3 regions of the Listeria sp. Marseille-Q6474 genome follow, and region 1 is predicted to be linked to each of the others. Evidence: riboswitches for the same ligand, from Rfam matches in the RefSeq annotation. Region 1 holds a riboswitch; each other region holds the start of a gene.

Region 1 (10,939 bases):
CAATGCCAGAAGGTAAAGACATTGTTTCTAAAAAAGAACTTGATAAAGCCATTTCTGATGGACTGAAACTATATTTAAGTAGTGCTAATTAAAAAAAATCCTTTTACCAAATCGGTAAAAGGATTTTTTTGTTTACTTATCAACTGGAACAACTGCTCCGTCCCATTCTTTCGTAATGTAATCTTGAATTTCTTTTGAATGTAACACTTTAACTAGTTCTTTAATGTTTTTGTCGTCTTTTTTCTTGTCAGTAGTTACAACAATATTAGCGTAAGGAGAATCTTTGCTTTCGATTGCAATAGCATCTTTCGAAGGGTTTAAGCCTTGGTCTACAACAAAGTTTGAGTTAATAGCGACAACATCGCCTTCTTCATTATTATATGCAGTCATCAAGTAAGCTGGGTCAAAATCATATTTGAATTTCAAGTTTTTCGGATTGTCTTTAATGTCGTCAAATGTTGCATCTTGCGGTTTCACGCCATCTTTAAGCGTTAAAAGTCCATTATCTACAAAAATCCCAATAACACGCGGCCAGTCAGATTTTGAGTTAGAAAGTAAAACTTGCGCGCCGTCTTTTAAATCTTTAATATCTTTTACTTTTTTAGAATAAATGCCCATTGGTTCGATGTGAATAGCACCGACATCAGCAAATTTGTAACCTTTTTCTTTTTCTTCTAATTCAAGATATGGTTTATGTTGGAAGTAGTTAGCATCTAAATCGCCTTCTTCTAGGGCTTTATTAGGCATAACGTAGTCTGTATATTTAACAATTTTCAAGTCAATCCCTTTATCTTTCAGGATTGGTTTTGCTTGTTCTAAGATTTGAGCATGGGGTGTATTTGACGCACCCACTACCAATTTATTATCGTCTTTACTAGATGAAGCTTTATCTGAGGAGCCACCGCAAGCTGTAAGTACTAAAACTAAACTTAATGTGAAAATTAAACCAAGAACCTTTTTCATGAAATTCTCTCCTTTTTTGCGGGGATTCCGCGTTTTTTTATATAAATTTCTTCATATACATTGGTTAGCGTTTATCGGTTCGTTTTGTTAGGAAGTCGCCGATAAATTGGAAAATAAAGACGATAATTAAAATAATAATTGTCGCAAGTACTGTTACATCAGGTTGTCCACGTTGGAATCCTTCAAGATAGGCAGTATTCCCAAGCCCACCTGCACCAATGACGCCGGCCATCGCTGTGAATCCAACAAGTGAAATTGCTGTCACTGTAATACCAGAAATAATCGCTGGTAAGGCTTCTGGGATGAGCACTTTACCAATAATAGTAAACATGTTCGCACCCATGGATTTAGCGGCTTCAATAACGCCTTTGTCTACTTCACGAAAGGCAATTTCTACCATTCGACCATAGAACGGAGCTGCTGAGATAATTAAAGCTGGAAGTGCTGCTTTCGGTCCAATTACAGTCCCGACTAACGATTTTGTCATCGGTAAAAGTAACACGATTAAAATAATAAAAGGAATGGAACGGAACACATTAACAAGGATTGCTGTGATCCAGTATAAAATGCGCGCTCCGGCATGTTTTTTATTATTGGTTAAAAATAGTAATAATCCTAGCACGATTCCTAGTAAAAAAACTGCAAATAATGAAGTAAGTGTCATATATAGCGTTTCTTGTGTGGCAACCCACATCATTTGAAAATCAACATTTGGAAATAACTCTTGTAATTTCGTCATCGTTCTAACACTTCCGTTTCTACTTTAAGTTGACGTAGCTGTGTTAGACTGGCATCTATCGCTTCTTCAGTGCCTAGAACTTGGACATACAATGTTCCGTATGCACCGTTTTGCGTTTGAGTTAAGTTCCCATGAAGGACATTTAGCATAACATCATTTTCTTTTGCTACTTGAGAGATAACTGGCTGAGTTGCATTTTCACTCATGAAGAGTAGTTTAACGATTTTACCTTCTGCGTAATTATCGAGTAATAGATGGATTAGTTCTTCCGTTTCGTCTGAATCAGTTACTTGGCGGACGAAGCGCTGCGTTACTTTTTCTTTAGGATGGCGGAAAACATCTAGTACGTCACCGAGTTCAGCAACTTTCCCGTTTTCCATGACTGCCACGCGATTACAGATTTTCCGGATAACATGCATTTCGTGGGTGATAACGATGATAGTTAGGTTGAGGCGTTTATTTATGTCTAGCAGTAATTCTAAAACTTCATCAGTTGTTTGTGGATCTAGTGCGGATGTAGCTTCATCACAAAGCAATACTTTAGGATTATTCGCGAGAGCTCTTGCAATACCTACGCGCTGTTTTTGCCCACCACTTAGTTCAGCTGGATAGGCGTTTTCTTTTCCTTCTAAGCCAACGAGTCGGATTAGTTCATTGACCCGAAAACGTCTTTTCTCACCGCGAACACCAGCAATTTCTAATGGAAACGCGATATTTTCTGCAACAGTTCTAGACCATAATAAATTAAAATGTTGAAATATCATTCCGATTTGTTGGCGCGCTTTTCTTAATTTACTACCACGAATTTGGCTAATTAGTAGGTTATCTACTTCAACAGACCCTTCTGTTGGTAGTTCTAATCCATTGAACATTCGGATTAGTGTACTTTTACCAGCGCCTGAATAACCAACTACTCCGAAAATCTCACCTTGTTCAATTTCTAAATCGACATGGTCGACTGCGAGAACTTTGTTATTTCTAGACGTATATTCTTTTACGACGTTCTGTAACGTAATCATCTCTATCACCTTTTCTACATTCTGATATACAAAAAAGCCTTCCTGCTAATGAGCAGAAAGGCAGCATTTTTTCAAATGGGCTAACTTCCTTCTCATCTTTCAGAACAAATCGTTGTTCTGCATGACTTAGCACCTTAAACACATAATGAATTATTGTTTAGGTTGCTGGGTTTCACAGGGCATTTCCCTCCACCACTCTGGATAAGATTTCTACATATTATTATATCACTTCATTTGTGACTATAGTGACGTTTCTTGTTTTTTCATATTACCTTTTCCGTCACACTTTGTCAATAACTTTTTTATTTATACGCATCTATTTGTAATTTACTTCACTAATAATACTATTTTCTCCCGAATGTTCCTGGCTAGCTAACTGAGAGGCTATTTTAATCTGAGCTCTATTTTGATATTTAAGTTCGCTACTATTGACTTGAATTATGTACATAAATACCGCAATGACTGTGATACAAGCAACAACAATTAAAACAATATGTTTTTTCATTTTTCTCTCCTCCGTGATTTATATTCTACTGAAAGAACATAAATCACAAGGAAAGAAACATTTAAGAATTTTTAAAGATTAAATGAGAGGCAATTTGACGATAAAACTTGTTTTGCGATGTTTGCTTTCTGCGGTAACAATTCCGCCGTGTTTTTCAACGATAGACTTAGCAATTGCAAGGCCTAAACCAGTCCCCGTTGTTGTCCGGTTTTTATCTACTTTATAAAAACGTTCAAATAAATAAGGCAAATCAACGGTTGGAATCTCTTCACCGTAATTAGTGACCCGCACAACAGCCATATGATCTTCTTTTTTCGCGCTTACATCAATTTGTTTATTTCCTTCTCCGTATCTAAGCGCATTGGAAAATAAATTCTCAAACAAACGCATAATTTGGTTACCATCGCCACCAATAATGAGTTTATTAGCATCAAAATGTTCGATTATCTGCATATTTCGTTCTGCAGCTCGTCCGTCATATTCTGCTACTAATTGTCTGAGTAATTCAATGATGTCTAGTTCGTCTTTTTTCAATTGGTAATCAACACTATCAAGCCTAGTATAAGAGAATAAATCATCAATCAGTTTATGCAGATGACGCGCTTTTCCGTAAACAAGTTCCGTATAATAACGCAGCTCAATCTCATCACGATAACGATCCTCATGAATATAACTTAAATATCCTAAAATCGACGTTAAAGGCGTCCGCAAATCATGTGAGACATTCGTAATCAAGTCATTCCTAGCTTGCTGCGCCTGTTCTTCCTTTTTCATTAATTTATTTTGTCGTTCACGCATATTTTCAATGTTTCGCTCAAGTTCTTGAATTTCCGGGACAAAACTTTCTGTATCAACCGGCTTTTCATCATTTAAAGCAAAATTAATCGTTCGTAGTTGTTTTTTTAATATCCGCTGACGCATCAATCGATAAAAGAATGCAAAGAATAAACAAGCAATCAAAAAGATAATTAAAAACTTCAGCGATAACATCCAAAACGACTGCATTATCCGAGTATATTTATTCGGCCCAAAAAGTTGAACCATAGATTGCGTCACTTCACGTAAAAACAAAGAATCATCACGAATAGAAATACTCCACAAATAAATAGTTTGGACAGTAATCAAAGCAAAAATCCAAGACACTATTGCAAAAAAAGTCGCCTGCCAAACATTCATCACATGGCTAATTTTCGTAAACAACACTTCCAGCCTAGATTTCAATTTTGTACCCTACTCCCCATATTGTCTTAATCACATTTTCTCCGCCCATAGCATCTCTCAATTTATCACGCAAGTTGCTAATATGGACCATGACCGTTTTACTCGCTCCGAGTGCTTTCTCCTGCCAAATTTTCTCAAAAATATATTCCGAACTGAAAACGCGACCTGGTTCACTCGCTAGTAAAAATAAAATATCAAATTCTGAAGTAGTTAGATGAAGTTCTTTTTCTCCAACAGTTACAACATGAAGCCCGCGATCAACTACAATTGGTCCAATAATGACCTTATCTTGACTAACTGGCTCCGCTTGACTCATTTGTTGCATACGTCTTAAAATCGCTTTAACGCGAACAGAGAGCTCTAAAGGATTAAACGGTTTGACCATATAATCATCCGCTCCAGTTAATAGTCCCATAATTTTATCATTATCTTCTGCCTTTGCACTAAGCATTAAAATTGGCGTTAAAATACCATTTTTCCGCATTAATCGGCATACTTCAAGGCCATTCATTTCTGGCATCATTATATCTAAAATCACTAATGTTGGCTGCTTTTCTTGCACTAAACGCCATACTTCCGCACCATCATAAGCTTGATAAATTGTGTATCCTTCATTTTGTAAATATAATTTTACTAAATCAACAATTTCTTTATCATCATCGGCAATCAAAATAGATGTTGTCATACTCATTGTCCTTTCCATTCTTATTTCTACCTATTGTAACACTTTAGAAACAAATCGAATAGAAAGAGCTGATTTTTAATTTCTAGTTAGCACTCGCTCTTCTTCAGGTTCTAAGTGAATCAAAACTTCTGCTTTCGCGTAGAAATTCATAATCTCTGCTTCAATTTCATCACAAAGCGAATGAGCACTTTCAATTGTCATCGTGGAAGATACTACTAAATGAAAATCAATATATTCTTCCGCTCCTGCTCGTCTAGAGCGAAAATCATGAAATTCAATAAATTTATTTTTATGCGCTAAAATAATCTTTTTAATCGCCTCTTCTTCATTATCTGAAAGACGTTTATCCATTAATGGTGGAAAAGATTCTTTTAAAAGCTTAAATGCTTCGTACATAATATAAAATGCCGTTAAAATAGCGATAACTGGGTCTAACCACAACCAGCCAGTTATGTATACTAAAAATAAACTAAGCGCAATACCAAGCGATGTGAAAACATCTGTATATAAATGTAGCGCATTGGATTTCATTGCCACTGAATTGGCTTTAATTGCCGCTCTTTTAATAATTCGTGACACAATAATATTAACAATCGCCCCAAAAAGCATGACAGCAATACCGAGCGCTGGAAATCTAATTTCATGCGGATTTAAAAGTTTATTAACAGATTCAACAATAATCCAAATACCCGCTACAAAAATCAATAAAGTTTCAATAGTCCCCGCGATATTTTCCGCTTTCCCGTGCCCATATGGATGGTCCTCGTCTGCTGGCTGATTCGAAATTCGAATAGAAAAGAAAGTAATGACTGATGCAAATAAATCCATTGAAGAGTGAATTCCTTCTGAAATCACAGCTACTGATCCCGTGAAAAAGCCGACAATTAATTTAAGTACGACGATAACAAAATTACTACACACCGATAAAATAGTAAGGTTAGAATTGTTCATAGAAAAGCCTCCGATATGTTTATGTTTCACTAAAAATTTCTCTTTATAAAACACTATTTTAACAACTCGAATTATCTTACCACGAGTAGCCAAATTGTGTCTATAGCAATGTTTTTAGCTAAATGCAGTTCTATATGAGAAACGAAACTTTTTTGCGCACGGGCAAAAATTAACACAGAAAAAATCCCTGTATCACTCACTATACAGGAATTCAAAAATAGCTGTTGCATCATGTAATTTATACGTTAAATCCTTTGGTTCGCCGTTCTTAAATTTCACTAACGCGGGGACTGACGTGATTTCCAAGCTTTGAGCAATATCTGGCACATAATTCAAGTCTACTTTTGCGACGTTGCTGTGAATACTGTCTGCTTCTAAAACCACGTCTACTAAGCGGCTTGCTATCTGACAGCTGCCACACATTGGTGTAAAAAAGAAAACGACAAAATCCGCGCCATTGTTTTGCGCCTCGCTAAAAGTCTCTTTTTCCCAAGTTTCCAGAAAAAACGCCTCCTATCAAAAAAAGCCAGCTTCGGTTGTCCCAAGCCGGCTTCTAATAAATTAATCTAATCCTTTTTCGTAATCATCACTTGATAAAAGAGCAGTTACATCTGCTTCTTCTACTTCAGTAAGTTTTAAAATCCAACCTGTGTCATACGGGTTGCTATTAATTAGTTCTGGCTCATCTTCTAATGTTTCATTAACAGCAACTACTTTACCAGTTACTGGCGCATAAAAATCAGATACTGTTTTAACGGATTCAATGCTACCGATTGAATCACCTTTTGTTACGGTATCGCCAACTTCTGGCAATTCAACAAATACAATATCCCCTAATTGATCTTGGGCAAAGTCAGTAATTCCAATAATATAACTACCGTCTTCTGCTTTCACCCATTCATGTTCTTCTGTGTACAATAAGTCTTTTGGTAAACTCATTTCAAAACTCCTCCTTTTACTTGCAATTATCTATATTGACTATTTCCAAGTTGCTTCAAATTCTTCTTCTTTGAAACCAAGTGTTACTTCTTTACCGTTAGTTGTAAGTGGGCGTTTGATTAACATGCCATCTGAAGCAAGCAAATTATAAGCCTCTTCCGGTGAAAGTGTATCAAGTTTATCTTTTAGTCCAAGTTCGCGGTATTTAATACCACTTGTATTAAAGAAACGACGGATTGGAAGCCCGCTAGCCTCATGCCATTTTTGTAATTCTTCGGCAGTTGGGGTTTCAGTCTTAATGTCTACTTCGTTAAAATCAACATGCTCATTTTCAAGCCATGCTTTTGCTTTCTTGCAGGTGCTACATTTTGGATACCAATAAAAATTAATCATTTTGCCTCTCCCTCCGATTGCATTCTATTACTATCATAGTGCATTTTTTCTTAAAGTACAAATAGCAACCCTTAGAAAAAAACAGAGATTTTGAAAGCGCATTCATATCAGTTCAAAAAAATACAAAAGCCACTTCGACTTCTGTATTTTTCTTTTAAGATGCGTGATTTTCTTCTTTTACTTCAAACATCGATTTCTTAAAGTTAAACCTTATCCCGAGAACGAGCCCGACTGCCATCATATTCCCGAGCAGAGCACTACCACCGTAACTAATAAACGGAAGCGGAATACCTGTGATTGGTAATAAACCAATATTCATTCCAACATTTTCTAGCACGTGGAACATTAACATCATTACAACACCCGTACAGATATATGAATAAAATGGAACGCCCACATCAAGCGCCACCCGAATAATTTGATAAATTAGTAAGAAATAAATCGCCAGTAGAATACTCGCTCCAATAAAGCCATAGTCTCCAGCTACAATCGTAAAGATAAAGTCATTATGATTTTCAGGAATTGCGATGGCATCATATCCCGCCCCGTTTCCAGAAATCTGACCAGAACCAATTGCCGTCATCGCTCGCAGCACTTGATAGCCCCCGCCTTGAGGGTCATTTTCCGGATTTATCCAAGTCGTAATCCGGTCAAATTGATATGGTTTAAAACCAAGACTCGTTAGCCAATTCTGATGATAAATAACCATCCAAATAAGCGTAGTACCGATTGCTGCTATCGAGCCAAAAAGCGGTACGATAATTTTCCAAGTAATACCTGAAATAAGAATCATCCCCGACATAATGGCGATAAATACAAGTGCTGTCCCTAAATCGGGTTGTAGCATAATTAAAATAAGTGGCATTAATGTAAATAAGCCGATTTTCAGCAGTAACCAAGCGTCATAACTAAAGCGATGAACCTTATACGTTCTATTATGATCCCAGATTACTTTTGCCAATACGATAATTAATATAACTTTTACAACCTCGGAAGGCTGAATATTACCTAAAAACGGAATAACAATCCAACTCTTCGCTCCTTTTACTTCTTTACCAAAAAGTAAAACAAACACGAGTAAAAATAGACCTAATCCGTAAAAGTAATAAGCCCATCTCGTGAGTCGATCATAGTCCAGTTGCATCACGACAATAATTGCAAATGTCGAAACCACAAACCACATAGCTTGTTTTACAACAAAGTTTGCATCATATTGATTATTTGTTAATTGCGCACTATAAATGGACACCAAACTGATTATCATAAGTAACATCATTGATAAAACAATCCCGTAATCAATGCGTCCAGCTAGTTTATTTTGTTGATTCATTATTTAATTACTCCTTACTGGTTGGTTTGTGTATACTAACGCTTTCTCCCAAACAGTTTAAAAAAGAAAATCATACGCGATTCCCTTTTCCTAAGTTAACTTCTGGGGCATTATACCTCGCAGATAACACGAGTCCAAGTGCCATAAATGCGCCAAGAAGAGAGCTTCCCCCATAACTGACAAAAAGTAGTGGAATACCGGTAATTGGAAGAAGACCAATTGTCATCCCGATATTTTCTAAAACGTGAAATAAAATCATCGAGCAAACACCCGTACAAATATACGAATAAAAAGGAATACCAATGTCTAATGCCACTCGAATAATTTGGTAAATCAGTAAAAAGTATAACATAATAAGTACGCAGCCACCAATAAAACCGAAATTCCCACCAATAATAGAAAAAATAAAATCATTGTGGTTTTCTGGAATAGCGATTGCCTGGTTGCCAATACCATTTCCTTGTAACTGACCAGAACCAATCGCCTGCATTGAACGGAGCAGTTGCATACCGTCCCCAAGCGGATCTTCCTCAGGTCTAAGCCAAGAAGTAATTCGTTTAAATTGATATGGTTTAAATCCTAGTTTTTGTAAAAAATCTTGATTGTACATAACTAAATAAATTAACGTCCCACCCAGTAAAGCAACTGAACTAAATACTGGTACTAAAATTTTCCATGTAACGCCACTAATAAAGACCATTCCGATGATAATAGCTATAAATACTAAAATCGTTCCTAGGTCTGGCTGAAGCGCAACTAGTCCAAGGGGAACGATAGAAACGATGCCTATTTTAAGCAATAATTGCATATCTAATTTTACCGAGTGTAATTGATATTTTTTATTATGGTCCCAAATTACTTTTGCAAGCGCGAGAATTAAGAAGCTTTTCATTAACTCTGATGGTTGCAGACTTCCTAGTGAGCCAATACTAATCCAGCTTTTAGAACCTTTACGCTCATCGCCGACAATTAATACAAGCACTAGAAGTAAATTCCCGATACCATACAAGTAATATGCTGCCCATTGAAGCCGATCATAATCGAAAAAAAGTACAATAACAACGACTACTCCAGTAGAAATAACAATCCAAATAGACTGCTGCAGTAAGAAATTATTTGTGTACTGGTCATTAACAAGTCCTGCGACATAAATAGCCATTAAACCAATAATACAAAGCAACATCATCAAGAATATAATTGCATAGTCAATTCGAACTGCCTTTTTTCTATTTCTAGCCATTGCTTTCCGTCCTTTATGTTTAGATTTAAATGTAAAAAAGCTGCTATTCTTAAAAAGAGCAACAGCCTTCATCTATTATAATAAAGTTTACCTTGGATAGGAAGCTTTTTCACCAAATTCTAATCTTCTTTCTGTTTTCTTTAATATTCAAATCTAGTCGAAGCAAGTGGATGAATGTGTTGTTTTCCATCTTTTTCAGTAATATCTGCTGTAATATGAAAGACATTTCGCAAAAGCTCCGTTGTAAAAACTTCTTGAGGCGTACCATTTTTGACTAATCGACCATTTTCGCAAACAAAAACATAATCACTGTAGATTGCAGCTTGATTTAAATCATGTAACACTAACACAATCGTTAAATTATATTCTTTATTTAAATGAACTAACAAATCTAAAAGCTCAAGTTGATGGGCAATATCTAGATATGTCGTTGGTTCATCAAGTAGTAAAATAGGTGTTTTTTGCGCAAGAGCCATTGCAAGCCATGCGCGTTGACGTTCACCGCCTGATAACGAGTGAAGTGGTCGATACGCCAGATTTTCTAAGTTACACACTTTAATTGCCCACTGAATAACCGCCTCATCATCTTCTTGTAAAGTAGAAAGCCAACTTCTGTGAGGCAAACGTCCATAAGCCACCAAGTCATGCACCATCACATCGACTAAACCTTCAGGCGCTTGAGATAACATCGTCATTTTCTTCGCTAAATCTTTAGAAGGAATATCCGTAATATTTTTTTCATCAAGCAAAACTTCTCCACTATCAGGTGTCAAAAGGCGCATCATCAAACGAAGCATAGTTGATTTACCTGAACCATTTGGACCGATAAGTGTTGTGATTTTACCTTCTGGAATGCGTGCGCTCACGTCTTTCATTTCAAAATCTCTTTTACGTGAGAAAGAAATATTTTTTAGTTCTAATGCTGGTTTCATGAAGCAACCCTCCCTCTTTGAA
Region 2 (10,939 bases), on a different contig from region 1:
TTTGAAGAGGTAAAAGACGGTGTTAATTCAAGTGCCGAAGATCGTTTAGACTTAGTACAAGTGAACCAAACACAACTTAATGCAATAAAAAATGGCTCTAATCAAGGTGGCGTGTATCCATTAACTTACACGATAACTAAAGATAGCAAAACAGTCTCAGTCACTATTCAAGTAACTGTAGCGGAAGATTTAACAGCAGTGAACGCACATGATTCTACTATTTATGTAGGAGACACATGGGAAGCGAAAGACAACTTTGATAGTGCAGCAAATAAAGAAGGCGAAACTAATGTAGCGTTTAGCGATGTGACAGTTACAGGAACTGTAAACACTGCAGTAGCTGGTTCGTATCCAGTAACTTACACATATAATGGTGTCTCTAAAAAAATTAATGTTACTGTCAAAGCTAAATTAACCGCAGTGAACGCGCATGATTCCACGATTTATACAGGTGACACATGGAATGCGGGAGACAACTTTGATAGTGCGCTTAATAAAGATGGTAATTCCGTCGCTTTTGCTGATATAACAGTGGCAGGAAATGTTAATACAAATGAAGCTGGTACTAATACCATCACTTATAGCTACGATGGCGTTTCGAAAACTATTACAGTTACTGTTTTAGAAAATAAAGAAGGTATCAGTGCTCATGACTCTACTATTTATGTAGGAGATGCATGGGATGCTAAAGATAACTTCGATAGTGCTTTTGACAAAGATGGTAACGCGGTTGACCTAGAAGATGTTACAGTCACAGAAAAACCAACCGTTGATACAGCTAAAGCAGGTGCTTACGAAGTCACTTACAAGTATGGCAAAGTATCGAAAAAAATCACTTTAACTGTGAAAGCTAAATTAACAGCAGTGAACGCGCATGATTCCGCGATTTATGTAGGAGATGCGTGGAATGCAGAAGATAACTTTGACAGTGCGCTTGATAAAAATGGCAATTCCGTCGCTTTTGCTGATATCGAAGTTAAAGGAACTGTTGATACAGACAAAGCTGGAACATATCCAGTAACGTACACATATGACGGTGTCTCAAAAACAATTAATATCCAAGTAAAAGACATCTTAACAGCAGTGAACGCGCATGATTCTGAAATCTATGTGGGAGATAGCTGGGATGCCAAAGATAATTTTGACAGTGCACAAGATAAAGATGGAAATACAGTAGATTGGCAAAATATCAACGTTTCAGAAAATCCGACTGTTGATTTAGAAACAGTTGGTGTTTACCAAGTGACTTATAGTTATGGTGGTGTTTCGAAAACAATTAATCTCACTGTAAGTCCAAGGAAAACAAGTTTAGAAGTGCATGACTCCACAATTTATACAGGAGATAAATGGAAAGCAGAAGACAACTTCGATAACGCTACAAATAAAAAAGGCGACCAAATTTCTTTTGAAGATGTAACTGTAACCGGTCAAGTTGATTCTAAAACAGCAGGCGCATATGAAGTAAGCTATATCTATGATGGAGTGAAAAAAGTAGCCCATATTACTGTGATCCAAAACCAAGCTCAAATCACTGTAAAAGATAGCGTTATCCCACATGGAGAAAAATGGGAAGCAGAAGCTAATTTTATAGGTGCGACAAACCGAGATGGTGTAGCAATTCCTTTCTCCAAAATCCAAGTAGATGGTAAAGTAGATGTAAATAAAGCTGGTATCTACAAAGTGATTTACACGTATGATCCAAATGAAGGAACTGCAGATGCAGGGAAGGAACAACTTTCTGTTACAGCTAACATTCAAGTAAAAGCAGAAAATGTAAAACCTGTTGACCCATCAGACCCAACAGGACCTACAAATCCAGTAAAACCATCAGTAGAAAAAACACCATTAAAAGTAGTTGATAACAAGCAACATACAACAACATATGAAGCAGCAAAACCATTACCAAAAACAGGTGACCAAACAAACACTTGGGTAATCTGGACAGGCATGAGCTTACTTGTTCTAAGCATGCTCTTGTTGGTAATGAGAGGTAGAAAGAAATTAAGAAGGAAAAACTAATAAAAGATAGTAAGAATAAAAATACCGACCAGTTTTCTCTGGTCGGTATTTTTTACTATTAGACATAATAGATTTGTTATAGTGTTTTACTAATTTTAAGAACTGTACAAAAAGACTGTTAAAATATAGCTATGAATTACTTTTATCAAAGATAGAAATCATGTTTAAAAGACAATTGGAATGACTCATGTCAAGCACTGCAAAACTATTTCTGCTGGGAATTTGAACATTATAAAAGCTAAAAAATCGACAAATTTAGCTTGTTAATTCAGTACAACCACCAAACCAAAACCCCTACAGTCCAAACCATCGCAAGCGGAACTAAAATCCGAAACTTCGGCTTTTGCGTTTTATGGTGAAACAACTGCATCGACATCCAACTACCAAAGGCACCACCAAGAAATGCAGAGAGCAGTAGTACCGACTCAGGTATCCGGTATGCGTGTTTAATTGCTTTCCGTTTATCAACAGCGAATAATAGAAAAGAAATAAGTGTTATCGCGATTAAATATATCGTTAAAATCATCTGGAAATCCCCCTTTATTGCTAAAACTAACTTTATTGATTAGAATAAAAGCATACCACAAAAGAAAGCAGGGATAAAATGGCAAAAGAAATTATTCAAACCTCGTCAGCCCCAAAAGCACTCGGACCATATTCACAAGCTGTAAAAGTGAATGGACTTATTTTCACATCAGGTCAACTTGGTATTAACCCAGCAACTGGAGAATTAGCAAAAGGCGCAACAAAACAAGCTGAGCAAGCTTTTAAAAATTTAGCAGCCGTACTAGAAGAAGCTGGTTCTGGACTAGACAAAATCATTAAAGCGACCGTTTTCTTCAAAGATTTAAATGATTTTACAGCTGTGAATGAAGTATACGCTACTTTCTTTTCCAGCGATTTCCCAGCGAGAAGTGCTTTCCAAGTAGCCAAGTTACCGCTTGATGCTGACATTGAAATCGAAGTTATCGCAGAAGCATAAATATTCAGAAATAAATTTGACAATTACAAGAAGTAAACGATATAATAAGAACCAATTACATAGTAACTTATCAAGAAAGGTGGAGGGTTCTGGCCCAGTGAAGCCTTGGCAACCGGACTTTTCACGGTGCCAAATCCAGCAGTATCACTGACAGATAAGGCACGCGAAACAGGTAAATCACTCTTTCCCTTAAAAGCTGTCTTTTGGGGGAAAGTTTTTTTGTACATAAAAATAACTAGAATTGAGGAGAAGAAAATGAATCAAGTGGCACCATTTTATGCAGATCATGTTGGAAGTATTTTGCGGACAAAGGCAATTAAAGAGGCACGCGAGAAATTCCAAAGTGGCGAAATTACAACTCAAGAATTACGTGAAATTGAAAATGAAGAAATCAAGTACATTGTTGAAAAACAAAAAGAAGTGGGTTTAAAAGCAATTACTGATGGCGAATTTCGCCGCGCTTGGTGGCATTTTGATTTCTTAGAGAATTTGGATGGGGTAGAAGGATACGATGCGGCGGGAGGCATTCAATTTAGCAAAGTCCAAACAAAATCTCATTCGGTGAAAATTACAGGTCCAATTGATTTCACGACGCATCCATTTATAGAAGATTTTATTTTCCTAAAAGAAGCCGTTGGTGAAAATCATGTAGCAAAACAAACGATTCCAAGTCCGGCGATGCTTCATTATCGTGGTGACATGGAGTATCAGCCATATATAGACGATGCTGATAAATTTGTGGCTGATTTAGCGGCTGCTTATCAAAAAGCGATTCAAGCCTTTTATGATGCCGGTTGTCGTTATTTACAATTAGATGATACATCGTGGAGCTATTTATGCTCTGATGAACAGCGTGAAGTCGTGCGTGAGCGAGGTTTTGACCCCGATACACTGCAAGAAACATATAAAACGCTTATCAATGAATCTATCAAGTATAAACCAGCAGATATGGTTATTACGATGCACATTTGTCGTGGGAATTTCCGCTCTACATGGATAGCAGAAGGCGGTTATGGACCAGTTGCAGAAACATTATTTGGCAAACTAAATATCGATGGTTTCTTTTTAGAATATGATAATGAACGTTCTGGAGATTTTTCACCACTAAAATATGTAGCGCGCCCAGATTTGAAAATCGTTCTCGGCTTAATCACCTCTAAAACAGGGGATTTAGAAGATGAAACGGCAATCAAAGCACGAATTAAAGAAGCGAGTGAGATTGTGCCGCTAAACCAATTATGCCTTAGCCCACAGTGCGGATTCGCCTCTACAGAAGAAGGCAATATTTTAAGTGAAGAAGAGCAATGGAACAAATTACGTTACGTCGTCAAAATCGCAGAAGACGTTTGGGGAAAATAACGAATAAGAAGAACTGGCCTAGGCTAGTTCTTTTTTCGTCTTTACAAAAACAGCAAGTAGGAATAGAATAGATGTTCTAGAAGGAGGGGAAGCCCTTTGGATGACAAATTACAAACCAAATTAACCTTATTACCTGAATCACCAGGTTGCTATATTTATAGAGATGAAAATAACGAAATACTTTATATTGGCAAATCTAAATGTTTAAAAAACCGTGTAAAGTCTTATTTTCATAGTAAACAAATCGGTAAAACAGCAAGACTTGTAAGACAAATTCGTGATTTAGAACTAATTATCACTACTTCCGAAAAAGAGGCACTACTTCTCGAGATGATTTTAATTCAAAAATATCAACCTCCTTTCAATATCCAGTTAAAAGAAGGAACGAGTTATCCCTATATTAAAATCACGAATGAGAAAAATCCGCATATCGAAGTTGTATTTGAAGTGAAACAAGATGGCGCGCACTACTTCGGCCCATATCCTGGTCGGTTTTCAGCAAGGCAAACGGTAGAACTTATTGAAAAATTATATCCGCTTTGTAGATGTGACGGAAAGCCGGGACGTCCGTGTTTGTACTATCATTTAGGACTTTGTCTAGGACCTTGCCAAGCGGAAATTGAACCGGCTGTATATAAAAAACAAATTCAAAAAATTAGTCGTTTTCTTGAAGGCGATGTTAAAGGCGTGAAGGGGAAGCTCACTAAAGACATGGAAGCAGCCACCGAAAAACTGGAATTCGAAAGAGCTGCTGAACTACGCGATAAAATCCATGCTATTAATGAAACCATCGAAAAACAACATATTATTTTCCCCGGACTAAAAAATCGGGATATTATCGGCTGTTATGAACAAGATAATCATTTAAGTGTTTTCGTTTTCTTCGTCCGAAATGGTGCAATCAACGGTAGTAAATGGCATGTATTTCCAATCGAAAATTCGCTTCAAGAAGACTTAGCCAATTTTATCAACCAATTTTACGAAGACCCAAATAACATCCAACCAAAAGAGTTGCTAATCGCAGAAAAAATCGATAAAATTACTTTGAAAGAGCCGCTCCGTAAGGCTTCTTCCTTCCCGCAAAAAGGTGGAAAGAAGAAACAGCTTAATTTAGCTATCGAAAACGCTAAGAGCACGTATGCCGCATATGCTAAGATGAAAGAATACGATTTTGAAAACCAATTGAAAAACAGTTAGAAGCTAGCTTTCACTGATTAGCTTCTTTGTTTTGCTGTATTGAAAATCTTATCATAAATAACTATGGTCAATAATCTAGCCTTATGGTAAAATCTTACGAGTACGGAAAAAAATTAATGCTACATAAAATAATTAATTATAGCTAAACACATATAGAGGGAGGACACAATATGAAGAAATTTTCACGCTTCATACTAACAATGGCAGTTGCATGTGTTGCCATGTTCATTTTCACAGGAAACGGGTTAAATGCAAAAGCCGCAGAAGAAACATACTTGATTGGTACAGATACTACTTTTGCACCTTTCGAATTTGAAAAAGATGGGAAACATGTCGGGATTGACATGGACATTCTTAAAGCCATTGCCAAAGATCAAAATTTTAAATATGAAATTAAAGCAATGGGATTCAATGCAGCCGTTCAAGCACTTGAAGCTAATCAAGTAGACGGCGTAATCGCTGGAATGAGTATTACAGACGAACGGAAACAAAAATTCGATTTCTCTGATCCGTACTTTGACTCTGGCGTTGTTATGGGAATCCTGAAAGATAACGACGAAATCAAGAATTATGATGATTTAAAAGGCAAAAAAGTAGCCGTTAAAACAGGTACAGAAGGTTACGCTTTTGCTGAAAAAATAAAAGATAAATACGGTTTTGATATTGTTGTATTTGATGATTCAGCACAAATGTATGATGATGTTAAAACAAGAAATTCAGTTGCATGTTTTGATGATTATCCAGTACTCGCTTATGGCGTGCAAACAGGAAACGGCTTAAAAATCGTTACTGAAAAAGAAAAAGGGAATTCATATGGTTTTGCCGTTAATAAAGGCCAAAATCAAGAACTTTTAAAGAAATTCAATGACGGCCTTGTTAATATTAAAGCTAGCGGCGAATACGATAAAATCCTTGAAACTTATTTAGGAAAAGACGCTGTTAAAGAAAATACTACTGAAAAAGGCTTCATGGGTATTATTAAATCTTCCTGGCCAGCACTTTTAGCTGGAATGTGGTTGACTATTCGTCTAGCCGTTGTTTCATTAATTATTGCCTTCATTATCGGTATTACATTTGGCTTTATGAAAGTGAGCAATAGTAAAATTCTACGTGGGATTGCAACAGTTTATGTAGATATTTTCCGTGGAACACCATTAATTGTTCAAGCATTCTTCTTCTACTTTGGTATTCCAGCAGCGCTCGACTTTAGGATGCCAGTATTCTTGGCAGGGGTCATTGCGCTAAGCTTAAATGCCGGTGCTTATATGGTCGAAATTGTACGTGGCGGGATTCAATCTGTCGACAAAGGACAAATGGAAGCAGCAAGAAGTCTTGGCTTACCACATAAAAAAGCAATGATGAAAGTCGTTCTACCACAAGCAATTCGGATGATGATTCCATCCTTTATCAACCAGTTCGTTATCACTTTGAAAGATACGTCGATCATGTCGGCAATTGGGCTCGTCGAATTAACACAATCTGGTAAAATTATTATGGCGCGTACGTTTGAAAGTACATGGACTTGGCTTATCATTGGAATTATGTACTTAATCGTCATTACCATTTTAACGAAAGTGTCCGATCGTTTGGAAAGGAGATTACGAAATGACTAAACTTAAAGTAACAGGTCTTAAAAAAAGTTTTGGCGCGAATGAAGTGCTAAAAGGCATTGATATAGAAGTAAAAGAAGGCGAAGTAGTTTGCGTAATCGGGCCATCTGGTTCTGGTAAAAGTACCTTTCTTCGTTGCATGAATAACTTAGAGGAAATAACAGCTGGTGAAGTTGTTGTAGACGATTTTAATATTACAGATAAAAAAGTAGATATTAATAAAGTTCGCGAAAACATCGGTATGGTTTTTCAACATTTTAATTTATTCCCGCATCTTTCTGTTTTAGAAAATATTACTTTAGCTCCTGTAGAACTGAAAAAAATGGATAAAGAAGCAGCGAAAAGTAACGCGCTTCGTTTACTTGAGCAAGTTGGGCTAAAAGAAAAAGCAGACGAGTTTCCAAATCAACTATCTGGTGGACAAAAACAACGGGTTGCGATTGCCAGAGCTCTTGCAATGGACCCAGATATTATGTTATTTGACGAACCAACCTCCGCACTTGACCCTGAAATGGTCGGGGAAGTTCTTGGAGTAATGAAAGAGCTAGCTAAAGATGGAATGACAATGATGATTGTTACCCACGAAATGGGCTTTGCTCGCGAAGTTGGCGACCGTGTTATCTTTATGGATGGCGGTTATATCGTGGAAGAAGGAAAGCCAGCTGATATTTTTGACAACCCTACAAACGAAAGAACAATTAGTTTCTTAGACAAAGTTTTATAATAAAAAAGCAATATGCCTGTATTATTCAGGCATATTGCTTTTTTATTGGTTTGTTAAAACGGGATTTTTTCGATTCTTTGAAATCTGTTCGTAAGCATATCCCATATTTAGTAAAGCTATGTCCGTATTTCGCTTAGAGACAAAAGTTAAGCTCTTAGGTTGATTTGATTCAGTGTCATAGCCAGCTGGGATAGTGAGTTCCGGATTTCCAGCGATTGGAGCTAGGAACTTCACAGACCCGCCGACACCTGCTGATACGATAGCGTCTAATCTTTCATTTTGTAACACAGAATCCAGTTCGTTTTGTGTAATATGAATGAGGTCATTAGCTACGTTATCCGCTTCTTGTTTCGTCATTGTATTATTCTGCGATGCTACTAGTTCACTTTGACCGAACTTCATATTTCTAGTAGGATTTATTTTGTTAAAAGCGATAATTGATTCTAAAGTTGACATAGGAGAACGATTAATTTGTAAAAATTGATTAAGATCTCGTTTGAAATCGGCATTTAATAAAGTGATATAATCAGCATCCACTTGTTCTAATTCTTCCAGTGTGATGCCCTCTATAACCGTTGCGCCAGCAGTTGTTAAATCTTTTTTAATTTTCTTTAGGATGGCTGTTTCTTCATTGCTTTCATCATCAGACAGTAGTCCAATCCGCTTGTTTTTTAGCGCATCTTTGGAAAGTGGTGTTTGACTTGCCTCATCCATTAAAACATTGGTTGTTAAATAAGCATCTGTAACTGTTCTTGTAAGTGGACCAGGCGTATCAAATCTACTTGAGAGTGGGATAATTCCCTCGTTGCTTACAAGGCCTTGGCTGGGTTTAAAGCCAACAACAGATTGAGCTCCTGCTGGTAAAATGATAGAACCATTTGTTTCTGTTCCAATCGCAATTGCAGCAAAATCACAAGTAGCAGCAGTTGCAGATCCAGAGCTTGAACCAAGTGGATCTAGTTCGGAAGAGTAAGGATTTTTGCTACGCCCTTTTTTTCCTGAGTAGCCATTTGGTACTCCGTCGTCCATTGCAGCTGCCCATTCTGACATATTAGTTTTTCCTAGAATTAAAGCACCGTTTGTTTTAAGTTTGTCTACGATAGCCGCGTCTTTCTCCATTACCCAATCTTTAAGGGCTACAGTACCGGCACTTGTTGGCAGGGTAATAGTACCAATATTATCTTTTAAAACGACAGGCATGCCGTATAAAGCTGGTTTATTTGATTCATTTTGATTATCAAGTTGCTCTGCTTCAGCAATAATAGTAGGGTTAATTTCTGTTATTGCATTTAACATAATCCCATTTTGATCGTGCTTTTTAATTCGGTTGAGGTAAATTCCGGCTAATTCTTTATAACTCAATTGGTTAGTTGTAATTAAATTTTGAAGTTTGGCAATGTCAGCTCCAATTACGAGATGCTCTTTTTCTTCAAGAGCCGCTATATCCAATGATTCTAGTTGTGCGTCAATTGGGTCCATTACTCGTTCTTTGTCATAAAAGTTTATATCTTGGATTGGCGCCTCTTCGGTCGGTTTTTGTTTACCTGGATTTACTTTCCCAGGTTTTGCTTTACTCGGCAAAGTGTTATTCGGTGTAGTGTTATTCAGCTTAGAACTTCCCTTTTTTTTCGCTGCTGCTGTTTTGTCGTTTGTTAATTTAATTTCGAAATTTTTGTTTTGATTAACAGATTCCTGTGAAACTCTTCCAGTTAATCTACCAACTTCTAATGTTTTATTGCCAAAACCAGTTTCTAGTTTGAAGTTTTCTTTATTTGAACCGATTTTTTTGTCTTTATCATGTTGGTTGGAATCTTTGGGTTTAGAGGTTGGAAGGTCTTTTTTTGTCATACTAGAGGTTCTTTCTGGAGCGGAAGTTTGCTGGCTTGTTAGATAGAGATAGGTCCCAGTTACACTAAACGTTGTAATAACTGTGGCACAGATGATAATAATTCGTCTTTTCATGTAATTCCTCCGATGTCTGATGTATGTACCTTATTATATAGGAAGTATAAGAGAAAATCAGTGACAATAATGTGAAGATAAGAATTACATTTTTATAGTTGATTTCATACATAATGGCTGTATATTCACAATCAGGTAGCTTAAAAAGATTTTATGTTTTTCTCTTTTCACAATTCCGTCACAAAATAGCGACTTTTTTACTTTTAGTTAACTATTATTAGTTATTATATTTTATAATTGTAAGAAAGGATTGTAAAAACACATAGGAAACTTTATGTGAAAAAGGCAATTATTCTTTATATTAATACGATATTATCCAAAAAAATTCGGTTTTCAAACGCTTTCTTGAAAAAAGTCACGAATTTAGGTTAGTTTTTAGATTAATAGGGTATTTTTACTAAAGAGAATATGGTAAAGTAAGGAAAGAGAGATAATGAAAAGAATGAAAACTAATTTGGAAGATGGAGTGATGAGTTTGGATAATAATCAAAAAGATTTGAATCAAGTAATCCGTCAGCTCAAAGAAAAAGGTATTGTGGTTGAAAAAACCAAATCCCGAAAAGATATATGGAAATCGGTAAGCGGGAAAGCGATGCCGAATATGACACTTCGATTGCAATAAAATCGAGAAGTGGAGGCTTTTTATATGTTATTTATCTGCGTTTTTTGTAAGTGAAGTTACGAAAAACGATAGAATTCGCATGTAAAATTACTCCACTTTTTTTCTTTGTCATAAATTAGTCATTAAGTTTTGATGTTTCTGTTATCCTTTTTAAGCGAAAATGTTGTATGATGGTATGGAAGACTTCTGTGAATGAAGAAAATAGAAATAGAGTGAGGCAAATACATGAAAAAAGAAGCAGTTAATCAACAATCTATTTATGTTCATATTGATCATGTTATTAACAATGTGGCGACAAGCGGCATTTCTTTTTGTGATTTTTTAAATGGCGTTGGGCAACCGCCTGAAAATATATTGTTAATCAAACATAATATGGAAGATGCGTCTTATAATGCACACACGGCTTTCCATTACTTAGAGCCAGGCGATTTGACAAATATATCTAAAGAAAATTTCAGTCCACT
Region 3 (10,939 bases), on a different contig from region 1:
GCAGGTTCGAATCCTGTCTTCCCGATTGTTTCATCTTTTATAATGGGGCCTTAGCTCAGCTGGGAGAGCGCCTGCTTTGCACGCAGGAGGTCAGCGGTTCGATCCCGCTAGGCTCCACTTACTTCACATTTAATCACATAATTAGAAAGAAAATGGTAGCCTTATTATTATGGCGGCGTAGCTCAGCTGGCTAGAGCGTTCGGTTCATACCCGAGAGGTCGTGGGTTCGATTCCCTCCGCCGCTATTTTCAATCTTGGACCTTTAGCTCAGTTGGTTAGAGCAGACGGCTCATAACCGTCCGGTCGCAGGTTCGAGTCCTGCAAGGTCCACTTGTCACTTTATTATTATCATGGAGGAATACCCAAGTCTGGCTGAAGGGATCGGTCTTGAAAACCGACAGGCGGGTAATACCGCGCGGGGGTTCGAATCCCTCTTCCTCCGTTTTTTCACTTGTGATATGTGGACTAAATTAAATATTATTGTCGCGGGGTGGAGCAGTCTGGTAGCTCGTCGGGCTCATAACCCGAAGGTCGTAGGTTCAAATCCTGCCCCCGCAATAGTGGTTCCGTGGTGTAGGGGTTAACATGCCTGCCTGTCACGCAGGAGATCGCGGGTTCAAATCCCGTCGGGACCGCCATTATGGCTTGGTAGCTCAGTTGGTAGAGCACTTGATTGAAGCTCAAGGTGTCGGCAGTTCGATTCTGTCCCAAGCCATTCTTTTTAAACATTTTTGCCTTATGGCGGATATGGCGAAGTGGTTAACGCACCTGATTGTGGTTCAGGCATTCGTGGGTTCGATTCCCATTATCCGCCCTTTGTTTTTAAATTTTATTATGCGGGTGTAGTTTAGTGGTAAAACTACAGCCTTCCAAGCTGTTGTCGTGGGTTCGATTCCCATCACCCGCTTTTTACCATGAAATTAGATTTACTAGGGGCCTATAGCTCAGCTGGTTAGAGCGCACGCCTGATAAGCGTGAGGTCGATGGTTCGAGTCCATTTAGGCCCATTTTATTCCACAGTAGCTCAGTTGGTAGAGCAATCGGCTGTTAACCGATCGGTCGCAGGTTCGAGTCCTGCCTGTGGAGTTATTCTTTCAAAAAGAGAATAGATTTTTTATATCTGGGGAAGTACTCAAGTGGCTGAAGAGGCGCCCCTGCTAAGGGTGTAGGTCGCTCGCGCGGCGCGAGGGTTCAAATCCCTCCTTCTCCGCCAGATATGGCCCGTTGGTCAAGCGGTTAAGACACCGCCCTTTCACGGCGGTAACACGGGTTCGATTCCCGTACGGGTCATCTAAAAAAACAATGTCGAACATCGACATTGTTTTTTTTTAGTAAGTTTTCGGAGGTGTGTTATGGGGGCAAAAGGGAAGTTTTGGATTTTAACGATGGTTGTAGCTATATCTGGATTATCTCAGGGTGTTTTACTGCCACTTATTGCGATAATTTTAGAAGAAAAAGGGGTAAGTGCTGGAATAAATGGGTTTCATGCAACAGGAATTTACTTAGGTGTTCTACTGATTTCTCCATTTATTGAGGCACCTTTACATAAATATGGTTACAAGCCTATAATATTAGTTGGCGGAGGGCTTGTTGCGATTGCAATATTTGCTTTTCCTATTTGGTTTAATTTATATTTTTGGTTTATATTGCGATTGCTTATTGGTATTGGGGATCATATGTTGCATTTTTCATCGCAGACATGGATTGGAGCAATGAGTGATCCTAGTAAGCGTGGTCGGAATATGGCTATTTATGGTTTGTTTTTCTCTGTAGGATTTGCGATTGGGCCACAGTTGGTGAATTTGGCAAAAGTAAATGCAAACTTGCCTTTCTTTTTGTCAGGTATTTTAGTATTGATTGCTTGGAGCCTTGTTTGGTTTATTCGAAATGATTTCGTGGGAGAAAAGGCTGTTATTCGGAAAATTTCTTTTTGGGGAAGTATAAAACGCTTTTCGGGCGTATTTAAGATGGCTTGGGTTGCGATGATTCCACCGTTTTTGTATGGGATTCTTGAAACCGGACTTAATGCGACATTTCCAGTTGTAGGGTTGCGAGATGGCCTTGATACAATGATGATTGCGATGATTATTTCTTCTTTTTCAGTTGGGACGATTATTTTTCAAGTGCCGATTGGGATTATTAGTGATAAATTTGGTCGTGGTAAAATGTTACCGCTTTTGACTGGAGCAGGGGCTGTGGTTTTTGTATTAACAGCGTTTGTTAAGATACCTATTTTCTTTGTGATATTTTTCTTTATTTTGGGGATATTGCTAGGCTCCCTTTATTCACTAGGGTTATCTTATATGACTGATTTGACGCCGCTTGAACTACTTCCGGCTGGAAATATTTTGGTAGGAATGTTCTTTAGTTTAGGGAGTATTATTGGTCCGAGTGCAACGGGGATGATGATAGGGATTTTTGGAAATCAAATATTTTATTTTGTGGTCGCTGGAATCCTTTTGCTAGGCTGTTTATTATTAGCTTTGGGAGGACGGAAGGAAGCACATTGAAAGAAAATAAAAATTTAATGATTGACAGTTTTTAGTTGCAAGTGGTATGATGATTTCAATCCAATTTAAGTGATTAAAAAAACTAAATAAATTACTCTTATTATGAGTGGTAGAGGGACTGGCCCGTTGAAACCCAGCAACCTTTCAATTCGTTGAAAAGGTGCTAAATCCTGCGAAGTGTGATGCTTCGAGAGATAAGAGAGACTTAAAAAGTTTCACTGTATTTGTGTATCGAAACTTCCAAACCTCTCTAGTTCTCTAGGGAGGTTTTTTATTGGCAAAAAATTGAGAGGATAAGGTGATAGGTATGGTAAAGGCGATTAGTTCAAACTTGGGGTATCCGAGACTTGGGGAGAAACGTGAATGGAAACGTGCGCTAGAAAAGTTTTGGAATGGTGCGATTTCAGAAAAGGAATTATTGGCGGAAACGAAAGCTCTAAGATTACATGCGCTAAAAAAACAACAAGATAAAGGAATTGATTTGATTCCAGTTGGTGACTTTAGTTTTTATGATCAAGTGCTTGATACGAGCGTTACATTTGGGATTATTCCAAAACGTTTTCAACATGATGGTGGGAAAGTTTCGCTAAATACATATTTTGATATTGCGCGTGGTAAGAGTGACGCGGTTGCTTCTGAAATGACTAAATGGTTCAATACTAACTATCATTACATCGTGCCAGAACTTGCTGAAGCTGATCCTAAAGTATTAGATAACCGGGCGCTTTACTACTACGAGGAAGCGAAAATCGAGCTTGGGATTGAAGGGAAGCCAGTACTAGTTGGTCCAGTTACTTATTTAAAACTTGGAAAAGGTAGCGATGCAGAAAGCTTTGAAATATTATTAGATAAATTTATTCCAGCGTATATTGAAATTTTGAAAGAGCTTGAAACTGCTGGTGCTACGTGGGTTCAAATTGACGAACCTTATCTTGCAACTAGTTTTGATAAAAAAGAAATTGCTTTATTTGAAAAAGTATACAAAGCGTTTCATGATGCTGTACCAAACTTGAAAATAGAATTACAAACTTATTTTGAAAGTTTGGATTATTATGAAGAGGTTGTTAATTTGCCAGTTGCGGCGGTTGGAATTGATTTTGTTCATGATCACGGCGATTCGATTAAAGCGTTGAAAGCTCACGGATTTCCGCAAGATAAATATTTAGCGGCTGGGGTGATTGATGGTCGAAATGTTTGGCGCAGTGATTTGGATGCGAAATTGGCACTCCTTACTGACATCGCTCATTATGTGGCGGAGGATAAATTGATTGTCCAACCATCCAATTCATTATTACATGTACCAGTAACCAAACTAAGCGAACCTGATTTAGATGAAGTGATTCTAGGTGGTTTATCATTTGCTGATCAAAAATTAGATGAAATTGCTATTTTAACGAAAGCTTTAACAGAAGGTGAGGAAAGTGTGGCTGCTGAGCTAAATGAAGCTCGTGAGGCTGTAAAAGCACTTAATGAATCAAGCCATCGAAATAATTTAGAAGTTCAAGCGGCGATTGCTAATTTAGAAAATGTTCGGGTTGACCGAGAATTACCATTTGCAGAACGAATCAAATTACAACATGAATGGCTCAAATTACCACTGTTTCCAACAACGACTATCGGAAGTTTTCCACAGTCACCAGAAGTTCGGAAAACACGTGCAGATTGGTTAAAAGGAAATATCACCGATGCAGAATATAATGCATTTATTGAAAAAGAAACTGCTCGCTGGATTAAAATTCAAGAGGATTTAGATATCGATGTGTTAGTTCACGGTGAATTTGAACGTACTGACATGGTAGAATATTTTGGACAAAAATTAGCAGGCTTCCAGGCAACTAAATTTGGGTGGGTACAATCTTATGGTTCGAGAGCGGTTCGTCCACCACTTATCTACGGGGATGTTGCTTTTACAGAGGAAATTACAGTGAAAGAAAGCGTCTATGCCCAGTCGTTAACGAAGCGCCCAGTGAAGGGGATGCTAACGGCGCCAGTAACAATCATCAATTGGAGTTTTGTCCGTGATGATGTGCCGGAAAGTGTTGTTGCGAATCAAGTTGGCCTCGCGCTTCGTAAAGAAGTAGAAGCATTAGAACGTAATGGCATTAAGGTTATCCAAGTGGACGAGCCAGCCTTACGTGAAGGTTTACCATTGAAACAAGCGAGATGGCAAAAATATTTAGATGATGCGGTATATTCATTTAAATTAACAACTGCTTCGGTTCAAAATGATACGCAAATTCATACGCATATGTGCTATTCGGATTTTGATGACATTATTGATACAATCAGCGCTTTGGATGCCGATGTTATTTCGATTGAAACGTCAAGAAGTCATGGGGAGATTATTTCGACATTTGAAGAAGTGACTTATGATAAAGAAATTGGACTGGGTGTTTATGATATTCATAGCCCGCGAGTTCCAACTGTTTCAGAAATTCAAGATAATATCCGTCGTGCGTTACGTGCAATTGATGCAAAACAATTTTGGATTAACCCGGATTGTGGGTTGAAAACGCGTAAAGAGCCTGAAACAATTGCCGCACTTCAAGATATGATTAAAGCTACTAAAGAAGTTCGTGCAGAATATCAAGTATTAGAGAAATAAAGGAATGGAGGAGAGGTAATTATGGCAAAGCTGAAACAAGAGACGATAGCAGCGCAAATTGGAAATAGAAAGTGTGAAAGAACGGGTGCTGTCAATATGCCAGTCTACTTCTCTACAGCTTACCAGCATGCCGATCTTGGGGTATCAACGGGATATGATTATACTAGAACGGGAAATCCAACGCGAGATGCTTTACAAGAAGCACTTGCGGAACTAGAGAATGGAACGCATGCATTTGCGACGAGTTCTGGGATGAGTGCAATTCAATTAGTCTTTCAGCTTTTTAAAACGGGTGAACATATCATAAGCTCGCAGGATTTGTACGGTGGGACTTTTAGATATTTTGAACAGTTTGGAGCGCAATATCAGATTGGTTTTTCTTATTGGGACGGGGCGAACGTGAATGATTTGGAAAAATTGGTTCGCCCGGAAACAAAAGCGATTTTCATCGAAACGCCGACTAATCCATTGATGCAAGAAACAGACATTGCTAGTGTGTCTCGGTGGGCACATGCGAATGATTTACTTGTTATTGTAGATAACACTTTTTATACACCTGTTTTGCAGCAACCATTAACTTTAGGCGCAGATATTGTTATTCATAGTGCGACGAAGTATCTTGGTGGACATAACGATGTGCTGGCAGGCGCGGTTATTGTTAAAGAGGAATGGCTTGGAAAATTCTTTTTTGATCAGCTAAATGCAACGGGTACTGTGTTATCGCCATTTGATAGTTGGCTTTTGATTCGTGGTCTGAAGACGCTTGTTTTACGAGTGAGACAGCATCAAGCAAATGCGGAGAAAATCGCTGCGTTTTTGGAGGAGCATGAGTTAGTGGAGGAAGTGCGTTATCCGGGCCGCGGGGGAATGATTAGTTTCTTTATTAAGGATGCAGCGCTCGTATCGCCACTTTTAAAAGAGCTTGAGTTGTTTACTTTTGCGGAAAGTTTAGGTGGGGTAGAGAGTTTGATTACTTATCCAACAACGCAAACTCATGCCGATATTCCAGTGGAACTTAGAAATTCTTATGGGCTCACAGATAAATTATTACGAATTTCGGTTGGAATTGAAGCTAGTGAAGATTTAATTGCTGATTTATCTAAAGCGCTTGATGCGGTTTTGAAAGGGGTGACCGCTCGTGGCTAAGGATTATGGGCAAGATACAGCTGTAATTAAAGCTAGTTTAGGAATCGATAAAGAAACAGGTGCACTTAATACGCCCATTCATTTATCGTCTACATTTCATCAACATGATTTTGATAATTACCATACTTATGATTATGCAAGAAGTGGCAATCCAACGCGGGAAAAAGTGGAGCAAGCGATTGCGGAATTAGAAGGTGGCACGAACGGTTTTGCTTTTGCAAGTGGTATGGCTGCTGTTTCTGCGGCACTTTTCACACTATCTAAAGGGGATCATTTTATTATTTCAAAAGATGTGTATGGTGGAACTTTTCGTTTGGTTGAGCAAGTGTTGCCGAGGTTTGGGATTACGCATACTTTTGTTGATACGACAAACATTGATGAAGTTGCGAAGGCGTTTCAAGCGAATACTAAGTTGGTTTACTTGGAAACACCATCCAATCCGCTATTACATGTGACGGACATTCGGACTGTTTCTAAACTTGCGAGAGCGAATGGCTGCCATACGTTTGTTGACAATACATTTTTAACACCGCTTATTCAAAAACCGTTAGAGCTTGGGGCAGATTTGGTTATCCACAGTGCGACGAAATTTCTTGGCGGTCATAGTGATATTTTGGCGGGGCTTATTGTTACTAATAACCCGGATTTGGCTGAAGCTATTTACTTTTTGCAAAATTCAACTGGTGGGGTTCTTGGGGTGCAAGATTCTTGGCTGCTGCTTCGTGGACTTAAAACGCTATCTGTTCGGATGAAAGCTGGGACGGAAACTGCGGAAAAAATTGCTTTGTTTTTAAATGCGGAACCAGATGTAGTTGCGGTGCATTATCCTGGGTTACCATCCCATGCAGGCTATGAAATTCAAGTAGAACAAGCCACGAGTGGTGGAGCTGTTTTGTCTTTTGATCTTGGTAGCGAAGAAGCTGTGCGCGAGCTCGTAAATCATTTGGAGTTACCGGTATTTTCCGTGAGTTTAGGTGCGGTTGAGAGTATTTTATCTTACCCTGCTAAAATGTCTCATGCTGCTGTTCCGGAAGAGGAGCGTTTGGCGCAAGGAATTACACCAGGATTATTACGTTTTTCAGCGGGACTAGAGGATGCCGATGATTTGATTGCTGATTTAAAACAAGCACTTTCGTTCGTTAAGAAAGGAAGTGTCGCGAAATGAATTTAAGAAAAGATTTAAGCGAAAAAGTATTAATTGCAGATGGTGCGATGGGCACTTTGCTTTATTCCTACGGGGTGGACCGTTCGTTTGAAGAACTGAATTTATCTCATCCGGAAGATATTGTAGCGATTCATAAGGCTTATATTGGTGCTGGTGCGGATATTATTCAAACTAATACTTACGGAGCCAATTATATTAAACTCGCTCGATATGGTCTTGAGGATGAAGTGAAGCGAATTAACCAAGCCGCCATTCGGTTAGCAAAGGAAGCGGCGAGAGGGACTGGGACGTATATCTTTGGCACGATTGGCGGGATAAATGGTGCTGTGGATGCAAGACTTCCGGCGGCTCCTCTGGAAGAAATTAAGCGTAGTTTTCGGGAGCAGCTATACTGTTTTTTGTTAGATGGTGTGGATGCAATTTTGCTCGAGACGTATTATGATTTAGATGAACTTAAAACGGTGTTGAAAATTCTCCGTGAGACGACTGATTTACCTGTCGTGGCAAATGTATCGATGCATGAACCAGGTATCCTTCAAAACGGGAAAAAATTACCAGATGCGCTGGAAGAACTTATTGCGCTCGGTGCAGATGTAGTTGGTATCAATTGCCGACTTGGACCATATCATATGGCGCGTGCTCTTGAAACAGTACCACTTTATGATAAGGCATACTTAGCTGTTTATCCCAATGCGAGCCTGCCAGAAGTGCAAGAAGGGAAAGTCATTTATCAGTCAGATACAGATTATTTTGAGCATTACGGGGAAGTTTTTCGACAAGAAGGTGCACGAATTATTGGTGGCTGTTGCGGAACGACTCCAGATCATATTCGTGCTTTGCGTAAAGGATTAGAAAGTACTAAGCCCGTTTTGGAAAAAGAAGTTCGACCGATTTTGGAGCTTGTTCCTGAAGAAGTGGAGGACGAGGAGTCTGGTGAGCGTTTACTTGATAAGGTGAAGGAACGGTTGACGATTTTAGTAGAACTTGATCCACCTCGGACTTTTGATACATCGAAATTTTTTGAAGGAGCTAAGGCGCTGGATGAGGCTGGAGTTGACGCGATTACGATTTCGGATAATTCGCTAGCGACTCCGAGAATTAGTAATATGGCGCTGGCTTCCATTTTGAAACATGAGTATGGCATTAAACCGCTGATTCATTTGACGACGCGGGACCATAATTTAGTTGGGATGCATTCACATGTGATGGGATTTCATAAGCTCGGTCTCCATGATGTGCTTGCGATTACGGGCGATCCGACTAAAGTAGGTGATTTCCCAGGAGCATCCTCGGTGTTTGATTTAAGATCGGTGGAGCTCGTTCAGCTGATTAAAAAGTTCAATGACGGTATTTCATATACGGGAAAATCGTTGAAGGAAAAAGCGCGGTTTCATGTTGGCGCAGCGTTTAACCCCAATGTGCTTAACTTAGAAAAGGCGGTTCGATTAATTGAACGAAAAGTAGAATACGGCGCGGATTATATTATTACGCAGCCCATTTATGATGTAAATAAAGCTGTTTTGCTTAAAGAAGCTTTGCAAAAGGCAAATATTGATGTGCCGCTTTTTATCGGGGTTATGCCATTACTTTCAAGTCGAAATGCAGAATTTCTTCATAATGAAGTTCCGGGCATTCGCTTGACTGATGAGGTTCGGGAACGGATGAGAGAAGCGGAAGAACACGGTCACGCAAATGAAGAAGGCATGGCGATTGCGCGTGAATTAGTTGATGCTATTTGTGAGCATTTTCAGGGGATTTATATTATTACGCCATTTTTACGATATGATTTGTCGATTGAACTTGCGAAATATGTTCAAAATAAACAACAATTACAAATTGCTTCCAAATAAAAAAACTGGTTGTCATTAGGACAACCAGTTTTTTACATGAATAAGTTTCTAGATAATAGGCTTAAAAGATAAGCGAATGCTAGTGTAATTCCAAAAATAGTTAAAGCCTTGGAAGTAGATTTCATTGCTGGAACCATTGTGATAGGTGAAGTTTTTCCAATGAAACGACGAACAGCACGAATGGCTTCTGGCAAACTAAGTAGAATTAATAGTGTCCACCACGGAGCATCTTGGGTAAAGATAAGGGCGATTTCAAATACATAACTGAAAAGAAAAGCAGCTGCGAAAAGAACGGTTGCCCATTTACGACCAAGTAAAATAGCTAAAGTTAAACGGCCATTTTTCTTATCAGGAACTAAATCACGAATACTATTGGCTAGTAACAAGTTTCCAACAAGTACCATTATTGGAATGGAAACGTAGACGATAAACGAACTAATAAATTCCGCTTGGATGTAGAAAGAAATAAAAGTAATAATTCCTCCCATAAAGAACCCTGCCATAATTTCACCAAACGGCGTATAAGCGATTGGATAAGGTCCGCCTGTATAAAGAAAGCCAACAAGCATACAAATTGCGCCAAGTAAGCCAACGTACCAATTTAATTCAATGGATAGATAAACGCCACCGAGAATCGATAAAATGTATAAAAAGATTGCTAGGAACAATATAAAACCTGGGCGCATACCATTACGAACGATAGCACCACCATTTCCAACCGAATGTTCATCGTCTTGTCCTTTTTTATAATCAAAATATTCATTGAATAGATTGGCTGATGTTTGAATGAAGAAACAAGCAATTAGCATGACGATAAAACGTGTAAAATGAAAACTGGTATAGCTCATTGCGACGGAGGTTCCTAAAAATACCGGAACAAAAGAAGCTACAAGCGTATGAGGGCGAAGTAACGACCACCATTTTTGAAATCCAGTTTGTTTCGTAAGTGCAGATTTTGAGGCATTAGCCATGTTTTTCTCTCCTTTTTCACTTCCATATGTTTCAGATGTCTACCCTTCATTTTAGGGAATTAATTGAACGACGTCAATAATTAATAACGAAATGAAAGAAAAAACGCAAACCAAGCAGTTTAGCTCTATTTTTGGTATAATAGAAGATGTGAATGTAAAAGGAGAGATAAGCATATGAATACTAAATTGCCTCTTGATTTATTTAATCAAGCGAAACGTAGCGCAAGCCAAGATCAACCGGCTCTATTTAGCTGGGTAACTGAGTTAGATGAATTAGTGTCTCCAGTCAAATTGTTTAAAAAAGCTGGTACGGCTTTTAAAGGTGAACGTTTTTTCTGGCAAAATCCAGAAATGACACTGACGATGACCGGTTTTGGTGTAACGAAACAATTTTTGGCGGAGAAGAAAAAAGATGCTTTTCTTGGACTGCAAGAGAAAATTGAAAAAAGACTGCGCACTTGTGTAACAAATGCAACAGTAGATGCAACTGGGCCAATTTACTTTGGCGGTTTTGCTTTTGATCCTGAGCGGGATACAGAGAAAGAATGGCAAAGTTTTAAAGATGGTTTGTTCTACTTACCGCTATTTATGTTGACTAATAAGGATGGGAAAAGCTACTTAACGGTCAATTTGTCCATCTACTCAGATGATACGGAGAGCAAATTAGAAGCTGTTTTTAATCAGTGGCAAAA

What was found. A riboswitch is a leader RNA that binds a small molecule or an ion and turns the genes downstream of it on or off. The one in region 1 is predicted to bind S-adenosylmethionine.
Region 2: it holds a riboswitch for S-adenosylmethionine, as region 1 does, so the genes downstream of both, OC533_RS04160 (5-methyltetrahydropteroyltriglutamate--homocysteine S-methyltransferase) here and OC533_RS10705 (methionine ABC transporter ATP-binding protein) in region 1, are expected to answer to the same signal.
Region 3: it holds a riboswitch for S-adenosylmethionine, as region 1 does, so the genes downstream of both, metE (5-methyltetrahydropteroyltriglutamate--homocysteine S-methyltransferase) here and OC533_RS10705 (methionine ABC transporter ATP-binding protein) in region 1, are expected to answer to the same signal.

What each region holds. Positions count from the first base shown of each region.
Region 1 is NZ_CAMPPS010000002.1:5,714-16,652, reverse strand. It holds gene OC533_RS10720 (hypothetical protein) at 1-92, shown strand, start outside; gene OC533_RS10715 (MetQ/NlpA family ABC transporter substrate-binding protein) at 133-963, opposite strand; gene OC533_RS10710 (methionine ABC transporter permease) at 1,028-1,702, opposite strand; gene OC533_RS10705 (methionine ABC transporter ATP-binding protein) at 1,699-2,721, opposite strand; SAM riboswitch class I at 2,811-2,929, opposite strand; gene OC533_RS10700 (hypothetical protein) at 3,038-3,226, opposite strand; gene cesK (histidine kinase CesK) at 3,305-4,447, opposite strand; gene cesR (response regulator CesR) at 4,437-5,132, opposite strand; gene OC533_RS10685 (cation diffusion facilitator family transporter) at 5,208-6,083, opposite strand; gene OC533_RS10680 (thioredoxin family protein) at 6,276-6,584, opposite strand; gene gcvH (glycine cleavage system protein GcvH) at 6,645-7,022, opposite strand; gene OC533_RS10670 (arsenate reductase family protein) at 7,062-7,415, opposite strand; gene rodA (rod shape-determining protein RodA) at 7,570-8,745, opposite strand; gene rodA (rod shape-determining protein RodA) at 8,816-9,985, opposite strand; gene OC533_RS10655 (ABC transporter ATP-binding protein) at 10,126-10,917, opposite strand; gene OC533_RS10650 (FecCD family ABC transporter permease) at 10,914-10,939, opposite strand, start outside.
Region 2 is NZ_CAMPPS010000001.1:810,526-821,464, reverse strand. It holds gene OC533_RS04175 (bacterial Ig-like domain-containing protein) at 1-2,019, shown strand, start outside; gene OC533_RS04170 (DUF1294 domain-containing protein) at 2,288-2,545, opposite strand; gene OC533_RS04165 (RidA family protein) at 2,624-3,001, shown strand; SAM riboswitch class I at 3,066-3,162, shown strand; gene OC533_RS04160 (5-methyltetrahydropteroyltriglutamate--homocysteine S-methyltransferase) at 3,257-4,360, shown strand; gene uvrC (excinuclease ABC subunit UvrC) at 4,457-5,557, shown strand; gene OC533_RS04150 (amino acid ABC transporter substrate-binding protein/permease) at 5,728-7,170, shown strand; gene OC533_RS04145 (amino acid ABC transporter ATP-binding protein) at 7,163-7,891, shown strand; gene OC533_RS04140 (amidase family protein) at 7,934-9,853, opposite strand; gene OC533_RS04135 (Lmo0850 family protein) at 10,329-10,475, shown strand; gene OC533_RS04130 (hypothetical protein) at 10,701-10,939, shown strand, end outside.
Region 3 is NZ_CAMPPS010000001.1:10-10,948, forward strand. It holds tRNA gene OC533_RS00005 (tRNA-Ala) at 45-117, shown strand; tRNA gene OC533_RS00010 (tRNA-Met) at 172-245, shown strand; tRNA gene OC533_RS00015 (tRNA-Ile) at 257-330, shown strand; tRNA gene OC533_RS00020 (tRNA-Ser) at 353-442, shown strand; tRNA gene OC533_RS00025 (tRNA-Met) at 485-558, shown strand; tRNA gene OC533_RS00030 (tRNA-Asp) at 563-638, shown strand; tRNA gene OC533_RS00035 (tRNA-Phe) at 643-715, shown strand; tRNA gene OC533_RS00040 (tRNA-His) at 742-814, shown strand; tRNA gene OC533_RS00045 (tRNA-Gly) at 837-907, shown strand; tRNA gene OC533_RS00050 (tRNA-Ile) at 934-1,007, shown strand; tRNA gene OC533_RS00055 (tRNA-Asn) at 1,014-1,086, shown strand; tRNA gene OC533_RS00060 (tRNA-Ser) at 1,123-1,213, shown strand; tRNA gene OC533_RS00065 (tRNA-Glu) at 1,219-1,290, shown strand; gene OC533_RS00070 (MFS transporter) at 1,353-2,510, shown strand; SAM riboswitch class I at 2,605-2,711, shown strand; gene metE (5-methyltetrahydropteroyltriglutamate--homocysteine S-methyltransferase) at 2,818-5,115, shown strand; gene OC533_RS00080 (aminotransferase class I/II-fold pyridoxal phosphate-dependent enzyme) at 5,137-6,261, shown strand; gene metC (cystathionine beta-lyase) at 6,254-7,426, shown strand; gene OC533_RS00090 (bifunctional homocysteine S-methyltransferase/methylenetetrahydrofolate reductase) at 7,423-9,276, shown strand; gene OC533_RS00095 (1,4-dihydroxy-2-naphthoate polyprenyltransferase) at 9,309-10,247, opposite strand; gene OC533_RS00100 (isochorismate synthase MenF) at 10,422-10,939, shown strand, end outside.